Regions from separate parts of the Pseudoalteromonas sp. 68 DY56-GL68 genome, predicted to be linked through region 1. Evidence: predicted binding sites of a transcription regulator. Region 1 holds the regulator's gene; each other region holds the start of a gene.
The links. The regulator sigma-54, encoded in region 1, starts transcription at its own class of promoters, with help from an activator protein. The targets are predictions, from matches to a motif close to GTTGGCACGNNNNTNGNNT.
Positions count from the first base shown of each region.

Region 2: flgB (flagellar basal body rod protein FlgB) is a predicted target of sigma-54. The motif match lies at 4,680-4,698, and genes of this name have one in related genera.
Region 3: NYF15_RS05025 (EF-hand domain-containing protein) is a predicted target of sigma-54. The motif match lies at 4,537-4,555, and genes of this name have one in related genera.

Region 1 covers NZ_JAOCZL010000024.1:35,355-40,934, forward strand. The annotation lists gene ptsN (PTS IIA-like nitrogen regulatory protein PtsN) at 1-420, opposite strand, end outside; gene hpf (ribosome hibernation promoting factor) at 424-711, opposite strand; gene NYF15_RS19370 (RNA polymerase factor sigma-54) at 738-2,234, opposite strand; gene lptB (LPS export ABC transporter ATP-binding protein) at 2,343-3,068, opposite strand; gene lptA (lipopolysaccharide transport periplasmic protein LptA) at 3,065-3,586, opposite strand; gene lptC (LPS export ABC transporter periplasmic protein LptC) at 3,576-4,130, opposite strand; gene kdsC (3-deoxy-manno-octulosonate-8-phosphatase KdsC) at 4,127-4,678, opposite strand; gene NYF15_RS19395 (KpsF/GutQ family sugar-phosphate isomerase) at 4,681-5,580, opposite strand, start outside.
Region 2 covers NZ_JAOCZL010000018.1:579,280-584,859, reverse strand. The annotation lists gene metH (methionine synthase) at 1-2,226, shown strand, start outside; gene NYF15_RS11060 (hypothetical protein) at 2,478-2,801, opposite strand; gene flgN (flagellar export chaperone FlgN) at 3,093-3,521, opposite strand; gene flgM (flagellar biosynthesis anti-sigma factor FlgM) at 3,518-3,820, opposite strand; gene flgA (flagellar basal body P-ring formation chaperone FlgA) at 3,897-4,658, opposite strand; gene flgB (flagellar basal body rod protein FlgB) at 4,763-5,134, shown strand; gene flgC (flagellar basal body rod protein FlgC) at 5,137-5,553, shown strand; gene NYF15_RS11030 (flagellar hook assembly protein FlgD) at 5,558-5,580, shown strand, end outside.
Region 3 covers NZ_JAOCZL010000007.1:59,756-65,335, forward strand. The annotation lists gene NYF15_RS04995 (hypothetical protein) at 1-153, shown strand, start outside; gene NYF15_RS05000 (hypothetical protein) at 204-413, shown strand; gene NYF15_RS05005 (DUF1543 domain-containing protein) at 415-915, opposite strand; gene NYF15_RS05010 (sigma 54-interacting transcriptional regulator) at 936-2,279, opposite strand; gene NYF15_RS05015 (hypothetical protein) at 2,282-2,818, opposite strand; gene NYF15_RS05020 (sensor histidine kinase) at 2,820-4,277, opposite strand; gene NYF15_RS05025 (EF-hand domain-containing protein) at 4,589-4,816, shown strand; gene NYF15_RS05030 (hypothetical protein) at 4,826-5,053, shown strand; gene NYF15_RS05035 (EF-hand domain-containing protein) at 5,154-5,387, shown strand; gene NYF15_RS05040 (EF-hand domain-containing protein) at 5,394-5,580, shown strand, end outside.

The DNA.
Region 1 (5,580 bases):
CTGATCGGTTTTTGCGCTGCGTAACTGTTTACAAAATTCTTTATCTTTTAGTCTATCAGCAATTGTTGATAAGGTCTTTAAATGAAGTTGGCAGTCTCCATCAGGTACAATGAGTGCAACAAAAATATCAACAGGGCGGTTGTCAATTGCATCAAAGTTAATTGGCGATTCGCTCACTATAATAAACGCATGTGGTTTATCAGCACCCGACATACGACCATGCGGAATAGCAATGCCTCTACCAATTCCTGTACTCCCCAACTTTTCTCGATTGAGTAAAGCATTAAGAATATCTTGCTGCGATAGATGAGGAAGCTGCTCATGAGCTAGTTCGCTGATAAATTCGAGAATTCTTTTTTTGCTATTAAAAAGGACCGCAGCTTTGCTGCAGTCCTGGCTAGTAAGTGAACTAAGTTTCATAATTTAGTGTCGAGCTAATTTCTCTTTGTGTTTAATAACTTGGCGATCAAGCTTATCAATTAGCGAGTCGATGGCCGCGTACATATCTTGATGCTCTGTAGAGGCAAACAGTTCGCCTCCGTTTACATGTAAAGTTGCTTCTGCTTTTTGACTTAATTTTTCTACATCTAGAATGACATGAACATTATTAATATGATCAAAATGCCTTTCTAGTTTCGCAAACTTGGTGTTTACATAGTCTTTTAATGAATCTGTGATTTCTACATGACGACCAGTTAGGTTTAGTTGCATAAGCATTTTCCTTCTATGTAAAACGTCTAAATCAAGCTTTTACGCTGATTAGACGGCGGTATTGCTAGAGACTCTCGGTATTTTGCAATTGTACGTCTAGCTACTTTAATTCCTTGCTCAGCCAATATATCTGCAATCTTACTGTCACTCAATGGCTTCGCTGAGTTTTCTGCGGCAATAAGCTTTTTGATTAAAGCGCGTATTGCCGTTGATGAACACTCGCCACCATTTTCTGTGCTGACGTGGCTTGAGAAGAAATATTTCAACTCAAAAATACCCCTTGGGGTATGCATATATTTTTGCGTTGTTACCCGTGAAATCGTCGATTCATGCATTTCGACCATTTCAGCGACATCATTTAGCACCATCGGCTTCATCGCCTCTGGGCCGTGTTCAAAGAAAGCCTGTTGTTGTTGAACAATACAGTTCGTTACTTTTAATAAAGTATCATTCCGACTCTCTAAGCTTTTAATAAACCACTTAGCTTCTTGCAGATGAGAGCGAATAAACTGGCTGTCACTGCTTGATTTTACAGAGCGTGACATAGCCGCATACTGGCTGTTTACTCTGATCTTTGGCATACAGTCAGGGTTTAGCTCAACCACCCAACGACCTTTAACTTTTTTTACCGATACATCAGGTATGACGTATTCAGACTCTTCACGTACGATGCTATCCGCGGGCTTAGGGTTCAAGCTATGGATAAGCGTCATCACTTCTTTAAGCTCGTTTTCTTTAAGCTTAGTCTTTTTCATCAAAGTACGATAGTCGCGACTTGCTAATAATTCGATGTGCTCAGATAAAACCATTTTAGTTTCAGCCAAATAAGGTGTATCTGCATCGAATTGACGAAGTTGTATACATAGGCACTCTTGTAAACTGCGAGCACCAATACCGACAGGATCAAATAGCTGTATTCTTTTTAAGACCGCTTCGACTTCATCAAGTTCTATTTCTTCTTCATCATCATTTTGATTAAAGCTTTCAACAATATCCTCACAACTCACAGTTAAAATACCTGAGTCATCGATAGCTTCGACTATAGCAACAGCAATTGCTTCGTCGGTCGGACTAAATGGAGTCAACTGTAGTTGCCACATCAGGTATTCATGGAGAGTTTCGGTTGACGCACCTTGGTAAATAGACTCATCTTCTGGCATTGGCCCTGACGAGGTTGAAGGGGCTGCACTCATGTACTCATCCCATGTGACATCCATTGCTAGGTCGTCACTGACGGTATCTTTATTGAGTGCATCACTGCTTTCTTGCTCGTATTCACTGGGTGCTTCTTCTGCTGTAGCTGTGACTTGTGAATCATCAGAGTCAGATTTTTGTTCGTTTTTACCGATCGCTTCTTCATTATAATCCGCTTCTTCTACTTCAAGCAGAGGATTACTATCAAGCGCTTCTTGTATTTCTTGCTGGAGATCCAATGTACTAAGCTGCAATAAGCGAATGGCTTGTTGCAGTTGTGGAGTCATTGTAAGTTGCTGGCCCATGCGCAGCTGTAATGATTGCCTCATGTATCCCTAACAATCCTTTTAAATCATTGATTGATACTACTTTGAGTAAATATCAATATGTTGTCATTATTGTAAGTCTAGCAGATGCTCTAGTCGGTGGTGTATTGGTTACAACCTGAATTGCTCGCCTAGATAGACATCGCGTACCGTTTGGTCTGCTAATACGTGTTCAGGCGTGCCTGATGCAATTAGCTCCCCATGAGAAACAATGTAGGCTTTTTCACAAACATCAAGGGTTTCTCGAACATTATGGTCAGTTATTAGTACACCGATACCACGGTTTTTCAAATGCTCTATAATTTTCTTTATATCTAACACTGAAATTGGATCAACACCAGCAAAAGGCTCATCTAGCAGAATAAATTTTGGATCTGCGGCTAATGCTCGCGCGATTTCAACACGGCGACGCTCGCCTCCTGATAGCGCCATACCTTGGCTATCTCGGATGTGCTGAATACTAAATTCATCAAGCAGGTTATTGAGTGTTTCTTCTCGTTGCTGTTTTTTAAGATCTTTGCGTGTTTCAAGAATCGCCATCAGGTTTTGGTAGACTGTCAACTTTCTAAAAATGGATGATTCTTGAGGTAAATAGCCAATACCTAATCGAGCACGATTATGCATGGGTAATAAAGTGATGTCGTTGTCATCAATGCTAATTTTACCTTTGTCGCTTGGCACTAGCCCAACAATCATATAAAAGGTGGTGGTTTTACCTGCACCATTAGGACCTAGTAAGCCGACAATACTGCCTGCTTCGACTTCTAGTCCCACATTTTTGACAACTTGGCGGCCTTTATAGCTCTTTGCTAGCAGCTCTGCTTTTAATGTACTCATGGCTGGCCTTTATCATCTTTTTTATTATCAACAGGCACTAAGATTGTATGCACACGATCCGTTGAGTTTTCGTCTTTTTCAGCACTAATTAGCTGTTGTTCCATGTCATAAGTTATACTTTTTGCGCTGACTTTTTGCCCTGCTTGTGTCACTTGCGCATCGCCAACTAATGTGAGTAAACGCTTTGCTACATCGTAACGAACTTCGTCTGCGCTGGCGCTCATAACCGTGCCATCTTCTTGTTTTTCTTCAAAGTAGGCTGGCTTACCTGTGGCAATGATAAGTGAAACAGTACCATCAACTTCACCTGCATGTGCTTCTAGGCGATCTGCGGTAATACGACGATTACCATGGGTTATTTCTACATTTTCTTCAAAAATCCCTACACCATTTTTTAACTGACCTACTTGGCGATCTGAGCTAATGCTGATAGGAGTACCCGCTTGGTCTGCAGCAGCGCTTGAAAACGCAATCAATAAGCTTGGGATTAGAAGTAATTTTTTAAGTTTATTGGTCATAGTATATGGTTCGTGTATGGTTAGTTAACTCGACGATTTCGGCTTTTAAATCGGCTTTTAAACCTTTACCGGTAATCTTTAAGTTTGGGCCTGTTAATGTAACAGGTTGTTTTGAGTACATGGTCATTTTTTCAATATCGACATTGATATTTTCTGCGTTGATATCTTCAATCATGCCATTATGAGTTAGGTTTTTTGCAACAACGTCACCTTCAAAAATGAGTTGATCGTTTTCGTACAAGGTAGCCTCTTTTGCTTTTACCTGCCAAACCTGTTGATCCCCATAAATGGTAAAAATAGGCTGCTCAAAAAAAGTAAATCCTAATTGCTGGTATAGCTCCATTTTAGCCGCAGCGACTTTATGGCTGATGTTACCTTGCTCATCATACGCAGTTTGCTTTAGCGCAATGGCGGTGTAATCCGGTGTTGCGATTATCTCGTCTTCACTGTTTATTGCGTCTGTTGGTTGGCTAAAGTACGGATACCATAACCAGATCATGCAACAAACAAAAACAATACTCAGTAAAATACGGGCTATATTCATGCGCTGGTTCCATCAGTTGTTAACGCTTTCGCGTTTTCCAGCATTAATAAATCAGTCAGCTCTCGCACAGCACCAAACCCTCCGGGTAACATGGTAGTGTAATGAGCGAGTCTTTTTATAAGTGGGTGAGCATCGTTTACAGCAACGGCAAAGCCTACCTTTTCCATGACGGGTAAATCAGGGCCATCATCACCGATATAAGCTATTTGCTCATCGGTCAAAGCCAGTTTGTCTTTTAATTCTTGATACGCAATAAGCTTGTTTTCTTGACCTTGATAGATGTGTTGTACTGTTAGGCTAGTCATGCGTTGCTGAACTATTTGTGAATGTCGCCCTGTAATAACCGCAACCTCAAAGCCACTATTTATTAATGCTTTGATACCAAAGCCATCTTTGGTATTAAACGCTTTGAGTTCTTCACCGTTATTTCCTAAGTAAATACGGCCATCAGAGAAAACGCCATCAATATCGCAAATGAGTAGTTTTATTTTCTGAGCACGTTGGCTTACATCTGTGCTTAATGGCTGATAAAGCTCGGCAAACGTCATGTTTAAAGTACCCCTGCTTTTAAAAGGTCTTGCATATTAAGTGCGCCAATCGGTGTATTACTTTCATCTATTATTATTAAACCGTTAATGCGTTTTCGTTCCATAATATTCAATGCTTCCGCAGCGAGCATATCTGCATGTGCGGTGGTGCATGAGCGTGTCATTACTTGGCTAATCGATGTGTTATGAATATCGACACGTTGCTCTAAAATACGGCGTAAATCACCGTCAGTAAACAGGCCTGCAAGCTTTTTGTTTTCATCGACAATAGCTGTCATACCGAGGCCTTTGGCTGACATTTCTATCAGCGCATCTTTAACGCTTTGGGACTCGGTAACGATAGGTGTGGCACTGCCAGTATGCATGACGTCTTCAAGGCTCAGTAATAAGCGCTTACCTAAGCTCCCCCCAGGGTGAGATAAAGCAAAGTCATCGGCAGTAAAACCGCGCGCTTCGAGTAGGGCAACGGCTATCGCATCGCCCATAACTAATGTCGCAGTGGTGCTGGCAGTAGGGGCGAGGCCTAATGGACACGCTTCTTGGCTAACTTTGATGCACACATGGACATCCGATAGCTTACCCATAGTTGAGTTAGGGTTACCTGTTAGAGATATCATTTTTGCGCCAATACGCTTAATAACAGGGATAATACCAAGCACTTCACTGGTTTCACCTGAATTTGAAATGCACATCACAACATCTTCACGTGTGATCATACCTAAGTCACCATGACTCGCTTCACCTGGATGAACAAAAAATGCTGGGGTGCCAGTACTTGCTAATGTTGCGGCTATTTTATTGCCAATATGGCCTGATTTACCCATACCTATGACGATAATACGCCCTGTGCAATGAAACATTAATTGGCAGGCATGTTCGAAATCAGCATTGATATACTGTTC
Region 2 (5,580 bases), on a different contig from region 1:
GCGTTTGATGAAACTGGGCAAGCAGAAACTGCTGATCGTAAGTTCGAGATTTGTCAGCGTAGTTACAAAATACTCGTTGATGATATTGGCTTTCCGCCAGAAGACATTATTTTTGACCCGAACATTTTTGCCGTAGCAACGGGTATTGAAGAGCACGATAACTACGCTGTTGAGTTTATTGAAGGTACGCGTCGAATTAAGCAAGGCTTACCGCACTGTAAAGTGTCGGGTGGTGTATCGAATGTGTCGTTCTCGTTCCGAGGTAATAACCCTGTACGTGAAGCTATTCACTCAGTGTTTTTATACCACGCGATTAAAGCGGGTATGGACATGGGCATTGTAAATGCGGGCCAATTAGCGGTTTACGATGATATCCCTGAAGAGCTGCGCAAAGCTGTAGAAGATGTGATCCTCAATACCGACCCTGGTGCCGGTGAGCGACTTGTTGAACTTGCACCAAAGTACTCAGGTATGGCGCAAGCAGAGAAAGTTGAAGATTTAGAATGGCGTACATGGCCTGTTGAAAAGCGCCTTGAACATGCGCTAGTAAAAGGTATTACTGAGTATATCGATGAAGATACCGAAGAGTGCCGCAAGGGCAAAGCTAAGCCTATCGAAGTGATCGAAGGCCCGCTTATGGACGGCATGAACGTAGTAGGTGACTTATTCGGTGCGGGTAAAATGTTCTTACCTCAGGTTGTTAAGTCAGCTCGTGTGATGAAGCGCGCCGTTGCCTATCTTGACCCTTTCATTGAAGCTGAAAAAGAAGAGGGCGCAACCAATGGTAAAGTGGTTATGGCAACCGTTAAGGGCGACGTACACGACATTGGTAAGAATATTGTCGGCGTGGTACTGCAATGTAATAACTACGAGGTTATTGACCTTGGTGTGATGGTGCCGGCAGAGAAAATCTTGCAAACCGCCATAGACGAGAAAGCCGATATTATTGGTTTATCAGGGCTGATTACCCCATCGCTTGATGAAATGGTGCATGTTGCTAAAGAAATGACCCGTCGTGGTTTTGAATTACCGCTACTGATTGGTGGTGCAACAACCTCTAAAGCGCATACCGCGGTTAAAATTGAGCCGCAGTATGATAAAGGTGTGGTTTATGTCAATAATGCCAGCCGCGCTGTGGGTGTGGTTTCTAACTTATTGTCGAAAGAGTTAAAACCAGCATTTTTAGAGAAAACCAAGGCTGAGTATGAAAAAGTACGTGAACAACAAGCACGTAAAAAGCCGCGCTCAAAACCCGTTACTTTACAGCGTGCTCGCGACAACGCTGTAAAACTGGATTGGGACAACTACACGCCACCTGTACCGAAAAAGCTGGGTGTGACTGAGTTTAAAGATGTTTCGATTGCGACGTTAAGGCAGTACATCGACTGGACACCTTATTTCATGACGTGGTCAATCGCTGGTAAGTACCCACGTATTCTTGAAGATGAAATTGTAGGTGAACAGGCTAAAAGCTTATTCGCTGATGCCAATGCAATGCTTGATGAGCTTGAGCAATCAGGTGCGCTACAACCTCTTGGTGTCATTGGTTTATTCCCTGCAAACCGAGTAGGGGATGACATTGAGATTTACACCGATGAGTCGCGTACAACGCTTTTAACTACATCGTGTCATTTACGTCAGCAAACTGAAAAAACCGACTTTGCTAACTACTGTTTAGCTGATTATATCGCGCCTAAAGGCATCCCAGATTACTTTGGTGCGTTTGCGGTAACCGGTGGTCTTGAAGAAGATGATCTTGCCGATGCCTTTGATGCTAAGCAAGATGATTACAATAAGATTATGGTTAAAGCCGTTGCAGATCGCTTGGCTGAGGCGTTTGCTGAGTACTTGCATGAGCAAGTGCGTAAAGAGTATTGGGGCTATGCGGTAGATGAAAATCTATCGAACGATGAGCTTATTCGTGAAAACTACCAAGGTATTCGCCCAGCGCCAGGTTATCCTGCTTGTCCTGAGCATACAGAAAAGAAGAAAATCTGGCAGTTACTTGATACCGAACAACGTATCGGCATGAAGCTAACAAGTTCATACGCAATGTGGCCAGGGGCGGCGGTATCAGGTTGGTATTTTTCTCACCCTGAAGCTAAGTACTACGCAGTGGCGCAAATTCAAAAAGATCAGGTTGAAGATTACGCAAAGCGTACCAACATGACACTTGCCGAAGCTGAGCGTTGGTTGTCGCCTAATTTAGGCTACGAGCCAGAATAGTAAACAGCCGAGTATGTAAATACTCGGCTTTTTTTATGGTGCTTAGATTTGCATGATAGAGTCTTAATTTGAGGGAGTGGTGCTAGAGCCGATACTCTAAAGCGATACTTAATTGTGAATAAGGCTAAGTACCTAACTTTAACTTTCGTACTTTAAATCTCGTACGATGCATCAAGTTAATCCTTCTAACCGATGGGGTTAAACTTTGTAAAGCTTTTCCGTAACTTCATCTCGTTTAATCACTTTCGTTGTTATGAGTTATCTCTACTCTCCATTGATTCAAGCCATAAATTCATTCTTTCTTGTTCATCACACACCGCTTTTTCAAGGTATCGCTCAGAACCATCGAGAAAATACTTGGCGGTGACCTTATTTATTATCCAACGATTGTCTTCTCGATTAAATGAAATGTAGTAATCAAGAGGGACTCCGCTGGTATTGGTACCGCTTACTAATAAACACCCATCTTTATCATCAATTGACTCTTTAGTATCAATTATTTTGGTAATTTCTGTGGGGAATTTTGCTAGAGGATCAACAAATGCTGTTTTATCAGTTATGGATCTTGCTTCCACTAAAGCCTCCCAGAGCTCTTTTTTTAGTAAAGTTTGCTCTCTAGGGGTGCCGTACAGGGATTTATATTTATTGAAGGAATCGAGCAAGTCATTATTATGCAAAGTATTATTACTTGAACTGCAGCCAAATAAAAAAGTGCTTAATATGAAAAGTAAATATCTCATTAAACTTAGGTGTGAAAATATTAATTTAAACGTCATCTAATTCTAACTTATAAATCTAGATTAGCTTTTTTAAAATAGAAAGCACCACACCAATAAACTGATGTGATGCTAGGGGAGGCATAAAAATTAAAAAGGTGATTCAGGGTAAGCGGTTTTGCTTTGTGTGCCTGTTAGTCTGTGCAGTAACTGTTTTTGTCTGGCTAATAATAAACCTGAGCGTTCGTTAAGTGCCTGACAATGCTTTGATTTAATGACTAACTGCTGCATTAATGTTTGTGTTGTTAGCTTTATTTCTTTTGGCAACTTTTCAACTAACATCATTAAGCCTTCTTTACCTTGTGCAAGCCCTAAACTCTGTAAATAGTTATCACGGCTTAGATGGTTTTTATCTAAAGACTGTAAAACAGCAGACATCTTGGCGTTGTGCTGTTGTAATGTTGTATCTCGTTCGCTTAGAAGCACATACTGCTGTTCAAGTGCACTAATGAGTGAATCAAGCTTGCGTACGTCGTGTTGTAGGCTTTCAATAAACTGCTTAATGCTGTTTATGGTCATTTTTTATGAAACTCTAGTAGGGCATTGATTAATGTATCTTGGTCAAGCGACAGCTCACCATTAGCAATAGCGGCTTTTACTTTTGCTACTTTTTCAAAGTCAACATCAGGCTTTGACGCTAAGTCTTCAAAGGTATTATCGATTGTTTTACTAAGTGAACTAATTTGCTCTGCGCTTGCTTGCTTGTTCGCCGCGGTGTGAGATTTTTTACTGATATCTTGACTGCCCGAATCAATAAAGTTGTTCACTTTTGCAGCTTGCTCAACATGACTACTGCTACCTTTGTTGTTTATGTTCATTATCAATCCCCAATTAATTTTCTACTAATTTTGTAAAGCGACCCAATTTATCGATTTCTTAAATTTATTTTTAAATTTATAAAAGTGTTGCTTTTACAACCCCTTTATCAATCACTTGGCCTTCAACAATTTTACCAGAACTGAGGTTTTTTACTTTGATCATTTGGCCTCTAATTCCTTCCTCAAGTGCAATTGCTTTTACACTTGCAGTAAAGGAGCTTGTGCTGATGAGAAGTTTTATATGCTGCTCTTTATTGACTAGGTAGTTATTTTCGAGCTGTCTGCGAGTGACTAAATCGCCTTGCTTGATGTTTCTTTTAACTGTCATTCCAATCAATTCATTTGTGCTCGTTTCCATACCGTAAACGTGTTTTGCAATATTAATCGAGTCATAGTTTAGTAACTCATTGCTTAACACTTCGCCGCGTTGTAAGTCACGTTTAGCAACGACTAAATTGAGCCACAGATCAACTTTTGCGGTGGCTCTAAATTGCCAAATGGGATCTGCACAGCTGACGGTCAGACGAATTCTACCTGCGGGAATGGAATTGGGTTTTACCCTGTTTATTGATAACTGATCACAGCTAAGCTCTTTTGCTGCAGCTGGAATGTATAACGCAATTTTTTTTTGTTGACCTTGCTTGTTTATGCTGCCCAAGTAATGAGTTATTTCGCTATTTATATACCGTTTAATCTCTTTTTGAAAATTGCTTGCTAAGACATTAGCTGAAAATAATAAGGAAATAATTCCAAAAAAGAGGAAAAAAGCACCATTCCGTATCGGAAGTATTGCTTCCGCTTTTACGTGCCTTAGATTGAATTTATTGCAGTAACTCATTGAAAAATATGTCTTATAAAATTTGGCATAAAGGTTGTTAATAGCCTTATACCGAATTCAAAATGTGCAAACGAGCATACAAGACGTAGTCAGTTGAGGCAACAATGGCATTATTTGATAAAGCGTTAGGCGTACACCCATTTGCTATGCAGTTGAGAATAGACAGAGCTGAGGTTATCGCAAGTAACCTAGCAAATGTTGATACCCCAAATTTTAAAGCAAGAGATGTGGATTACCAGCAAATTTTGGGCGATGTCGCAGCGAGTATGGAGCATAACAATGATGTAGGCTTTGCGGGAATTACTGCCAATGAGCTGATGTATCGTGTGCCGTATCAAGCATCCAGTGACGGTAATACCGTAGAGCTCAATGTCGAGCAGGCAAAATTCTCTAACAACAGTATGGATTTTCAGACCAGTATGACCTTTCTAAACATGAAAATCAGTGGCCTGCATAAAGTAATCAAAGGAAATTAATAATGTCTTTTAATTCTATTTATGACATTAGCGGCAGTGCAATGCGTGCTCAAGTCATGCGCTTAGATACCATTGCTTCTAACCTTGCTAATGCTGACACGGCGGCGTCTACCGAAGAGGGCGCGTATAAGGCGCTTAAGCCGGTTTTTTCTGCCATGTATAAAGACTCTTTTGATCAGCAAAATGTGGCGGCTGCTGTCAATACCATGGGTGTGACAGAGTCTAATCGTACTGTTGAGCAACGTTATGAGCCTAACAACCCACTTGCCAATGATGATGGCTATGTCTTTTATTCGAACGTCAATGTACTTGAAGAAATGGCAGACATGATGTCAGCAAGTCGTAGTTATCAAACATCCGTTGATGTTATGTCGCGTGTTAACAGCATGCAGCAAAGTATTCTTAAATTAGGACAGTAGCACCATGGATATCGCAAATACCACACA
Region 3 (5,580 bases), on a different contig from region 1:
GGATTACAACGCGAGGAAATAGAGTTTATTATGGGACTGTATAATTGTAATGATACAGCCGACAAACCAGTAAAACCTAAAAAGCCAGTAAAAAAAGCGGCCAATAAAAAAATTGATGCAGCGCAATATAAGTCACCAAGTTATTTGACCTAATCAATCTTAGCTCATTACAATAGCGCACCTTTGCAATGTGACGCTTTGTTATGAAAAAACACTCTCCAAAAAAAGAACTGATCTTACTACCTGTTTTATTCGTCGCTATTCTGCTTTGTGTCGTAGGACACTTCTTACTTCAGCCAAATTATCAAGACAATCATACTGTAGAGTATTTACTTGCGGCATTGCCTTTTGCTTTATTTGGCCTAGTGATTATCGCCTTTAAAATTGCTAGTAAAAGCGATAATCAGGATTAGTTTATAAAACGTGATAACCAAACCAATCCGGTTTCATTGCTTGTGATTCTCCGCTTGGGGTTAATTTGATTGATAAGTTACTATCGAGCAAGTCAATCGCGAAACAATCATCGACATCGTGTAAATCATCCTTATGGAGATGGCTTAACCCTGCAAGTAAAGACTCTTTTGCACGTTGTTTAGCTTCTTCACTGCTGCGTGCAACATAGAGTGAAAAATCATGCTGCTCTGCCAACCTATCAGCACGATAGGCACCTAGATTCACAAAGTATAATTTTTCAGGTTGTGAATGCGCTTCTTCAACAACCTCAACCTTGTATCCATCAATGTGCTGGATTTGCATGTAACTATCCATGTGCACATTGTTTTTATCACCGACCCACTGTGCTTTTAATTTTGAGTATGTTTGTTCAATCGTACTTCCCACAACAAATCGCACATCATGCATTTCTATGTGGCAACCTTGAATACGTCCACCAAGGTAGACTAAAAAAAGCGACATGAATTTTCCTTATGCTAGCTCTACATTAAGTTTTCGACATTAATGTTGTGTTTTTTTATTAACTTATAAAAATCTGAACGGTTCCGTTTTGCAAGCTTAGCGGCCTCTGCGACATTGCCGGCTGCCATCTTTAAGGTATTGATTAGATAATCTCGTTCAAACTCTTTTTTCGCATCATTCAGCGAAAGTGGTTCCGCAATACTTACATTACTATTGAGTGCAGACTCCACCAGTTGAGCAGAAATAACTCCGCCTGGCGTCAAGGCTACAACTTGTTCAATCACGTTTTGTAGTTGGCGAATATTACCTGGCCAATCATACCTCACTAGCGCATGCATCGCATCGCTTGCAAAGCGTTTTTCGTCTTGATTCATGCGCTTTGCTATCTGCCCTGCAAAATGCTGTGCCAACAAGCTTATATCTTCACGGCGTTCACACAGAGGTGGTAGCTTTAAATTAACAACGTTCAATCGATAATAAAGATCTTCCCTAAATTGTTGGTTATTTATCGCTTCGGGAAGGTTTTTATGGGTGGCAGATACAACTCTGACATCAATTGGAATTTCTTCTTGGAAGCCAACAGGGCGAATCGTTTTCTCTTGTAATACGCGTAATAACTTCACTTGTAAGTTCAGTGGCATATCACCAATTTCATCTAAAAACAGTGTGCCGCCTTGTGCTTGCTGAAATAAACCTTGATGATCTTTCACAGCCCCTGTAAACGCGCCTTTTTTATGCCCGAATAATTCCGACTCTAGTAGCTCACCGGGTACTGCACCGCAGTTAATCGCCACGAATGGACCGTCACTAACGTGACTATGCTGATGGATTGCTTGCGCAAGTAGTTCTTTACCTGTGCCACTGGCACCAGATATAAGTACGTTAACCTGTGTCGGCCCCAGTAGCTTAACCTGTTCAAGTAAATGCAGCATCGCCCCGCTTCGCGTCACAATATTGGTTTGAGTTGGCGCTTCCTCCCCATGCACTCCATGGATCTCTATTGCTTTTGCTAAGCTGTCAAATAACTCATCTTTATCAACAGGCTTTGTGATAAATGCAAAAATTCCCTGCTTTGTCGCCTCGACTGCATCTGGAATCGAACCATGCGCTGTCATCATGATGACAGGCATAGATGGGTAGCGGCTTTGCAACTGACGATGCAGCGCCATTCCGTCCATTTCGTCCATTCTTAAATCGGTAATTACCGCGTCGTAGGTTTTATTTTTAAGCTCTTGAAGAGCCACAATGCCACTTTCAGCAGTACTCACTTGATAGCCTTTAGACTCGATTCTTATTGCTAACAGCTTTAATAAACTCGCGTCATCATCCACTAGTAACACGCGAGGTTTACTTACTTCATTCATACTTACTGCTCCTTAGTCTCTTCGCGAAGAAGAAGTTGCTGCTCAATCGTAGCCAGTGACGACAATGTTTTTTCCATTTTTTCGGTTAATGCTTGCTTTGCTTGTTTCGCTTTTAAATGCTGCTTAACACTTTGCTTTTGAAGCCAAAGGTACTGCTTTATATCATCTGGCCAATAGTAAGCTTGATCTGTTTTGTCTAGTAAAGCCAACGTTTTTTCTGGACTTGCTTCGCTCTCTAGACACAGTGATTTAAACAACGCTTTGATTTCTTTTTCACCTACATAACTTACTTTTTTATGTGTGCTCTTATAGCCTCCACATTGCTGGGCATGCCAAGCAATAACAATATTTGCAGGTGGATACATCGGCTCACTTTTCGGACGCGGCTTGGGATTAGGCTCTCCCTCTTCGGGTGTTACATGTTTTTTATTAACTACTTGCTGCGCTTGCTCTGTTACGGGCTTAGTTTCTAGCAACGAACAGCCCGAGAGCATTAGTGCAGCAATCATCATAAAACTGGCTTTATTAGCTAAGCCCATATCAGTTAACTCCCTGGGTTAATTGAATTGGTAATATTACGGTAAAACAGCAGCCATGGGGGTCATTGTCTTCGAGCTTTAGCTCACCGTTTAGTTGTTCAACTGTTTCTTTCACAATAGTAAGTCCTAAGCCACTGCCCATCTCAGCTTGGCTTTTGGCATTTTTACCTTGATAAAATGCACCAAAAATAGACATTTTTTCGGATTCATCAACACCAATGCCAAGATCGCTCACCGACACCATAAGCTTACTGTGTTTAAATGTCACCTTAATGGTAACTGCTTCTTTTTCTGGTGAAAATTTTAATGCGTTGGAAATAAGCTGCACTAAAATCATTTCTAATAATTCCGTTGAAATATAAAGAGATCGGCTAGGTAATTCATTTAACCAAAGCAACGATTGATCTCGCGCTATGAGGCGATGTTCAAAATGTCGCTCTATTTTGCCCATCATCACCGAAAAGTCTAATTCGGTGATGCTCTCCTTACTGGTGCGAATTGCATTATAATTTAAAAGGCTTTCAATCATAATGCGTAACCGCGCCATGCTTTGTGTAATAAGCTCTAATACAGCTTGCTGCTCTGCATTGATAGGCCCCACAATTTCATCAGCGAGGAGATCTGTTCCTTCAACCATAGAAGCCAATGGGGTTTTTAATTCATGTGTAACATGACGTAAGAATGTATCTTTTTGCTGCTCAAGCATATGAAGTTGTGCTTGTACCCATTGTAACTTATTGCCTAACTCAATAAGCTCAGAAGAACCTTTAACAGAAATATTTTGTTGCCAATGACCTTGTCCCAGTTTATCGATAACAGATGTCAATTCGCGTAAACGCCCACTGATCCGCCATAAAAACCCGCCACTCACCAGCAAAGTAATAGGGATCAATGCCAATAGCCAATTTATAAATGACGCTTGTAAGGTTTTTAAGTGTTGTTGGTTTTTCGTGATGCGTAATTCATTCTGATCACGTAGCCACAGCGTTTGCTCTGCAATCAGTTTACTGGCTGGTGCAAACAGCTCACCATCTTGTTTTTGTTCATGTACCAAGTGTTGCTGAGCAAAGCTCAACACATCGGCTAGCTGCTGCCATTGGTTAACGTAATCAGGTGAAGGACTCAAAAAAATTAGCTCATCAATGCTTTGTAAAGATGACTGCCATTTATTTGCAATTAAGGTGTCAAGTGATTCACTTTTCAACACCCAGTTTTGCCTTGTTGCTCTCTCAAGGCTATTTAGGTCCTGCTTAAGACTATTAAATGTTTTGGTTACTAAGTAGTTATCGCTCACTATTTTTTGTGTGACAGCAAGCTGCTTGTTGAGCGCATTTAAAAATAGGATCACAACCAAAGATAAAGGCAATAATGATAAAAGAGTACTAAACACAAATTGCCCGATTAAATTGGGACGCCAATCGAGTAGATGTTTAAACTTACTGCTAGCTTGCCTTTGCATAGGTTTCCTTCAAGGTGTGACAGGTATAAATTATCTATGAGTTAAGTTATACACTGGCTGAATTTTATCTGAAATTCAGCACTATTTTCACTAAAAAATCAATATCGTTGCAATTTGGAGACAAACTAAACAACTGATTTTAAAAGGTTAAATTTAAAAATTTATTTTCCCGTTGCAAAAAAGACACAAAACCATGTAAGAATTTCTACCGACACACGCCAAAAAACACATAACAACATGATAATTAACAGCTTTTAACTTTGGCATTGTTTTTGTATTAGAGTAAATAATTAATTTTCTTAGGAATTAAAATGAAGAAATTGGCCCTTACTATGCTGACGGTTGTGTGTTGTATTTCAACAACCACGTATGCCCTTAACTTAAATGATTCTTTTAAAGAACTGGACAAAGACAGTAACGGCACTTTAAGTGAATCAGAGGCATCGGAAGACGCGTTGTTACACGACAACTTTTCACAAATTGATACGAATCAAGATGGCCAAATTTCTTTTTCAGAATTTCAATTGTTTGTTCAATAGGAGATTGTAATGAAACAACTTATTGCCGCTTTCTCGCTGATGTTTTTAGTGATCAGCGCAACCGTTTTAGCATCACAAATGGACGTACGTTTCGCTAAATTTGATACGAATGCCGATGGTGAAATTTCGCTTACAGAAGCCACACAACATGATGACTTACTGAAGCAATTTGCTGATCTAGATAAAAATGACGATCAGGTTTTATCAGAGCAAGAGTTTGAGAAATTCAAACTTTAACGACTTAAAGTGTTTGCCATAATCCCTGAGGGAGTGTGTAAACGGATTTAATTTTGGGAATTAAATTATGGCAAGCACTTTCACTAACAAGGAGCGCAGTATGAAAATAGTCTCAGTTATTTCACTAATCCTTATGACTTTTAGCTTTAATAGCTTTGCATTAGATGTAAAACAACGTTTTAATCATCTCGACAAGAATAAAGATGGCTATTTAAGCCCTGACGAACTTACGCCTCAGCCTCATCTTAAAAAGCGTATAAGTCAGTGGGATACAGATAATGACAAGCGCATATCACTCCTTGAGTTTAAAAATTATTTAACAAGTAAGAGCTAACAAACAATGACAAGATTAACCATCACCAGCTTAGTTTCATGTTTTCTTTTTAGTACTATGAGCTTAGCCTCTGGCAGTATTGGTGAGAAGTTTAAACAACTTGATCGCAATGATGACGGCTACTTAAGTCGCTCTGAATCAGCACGAGACCCAGCACTTTGGTCTCGTTTTCAAAGTTACGATAAAGACAAAG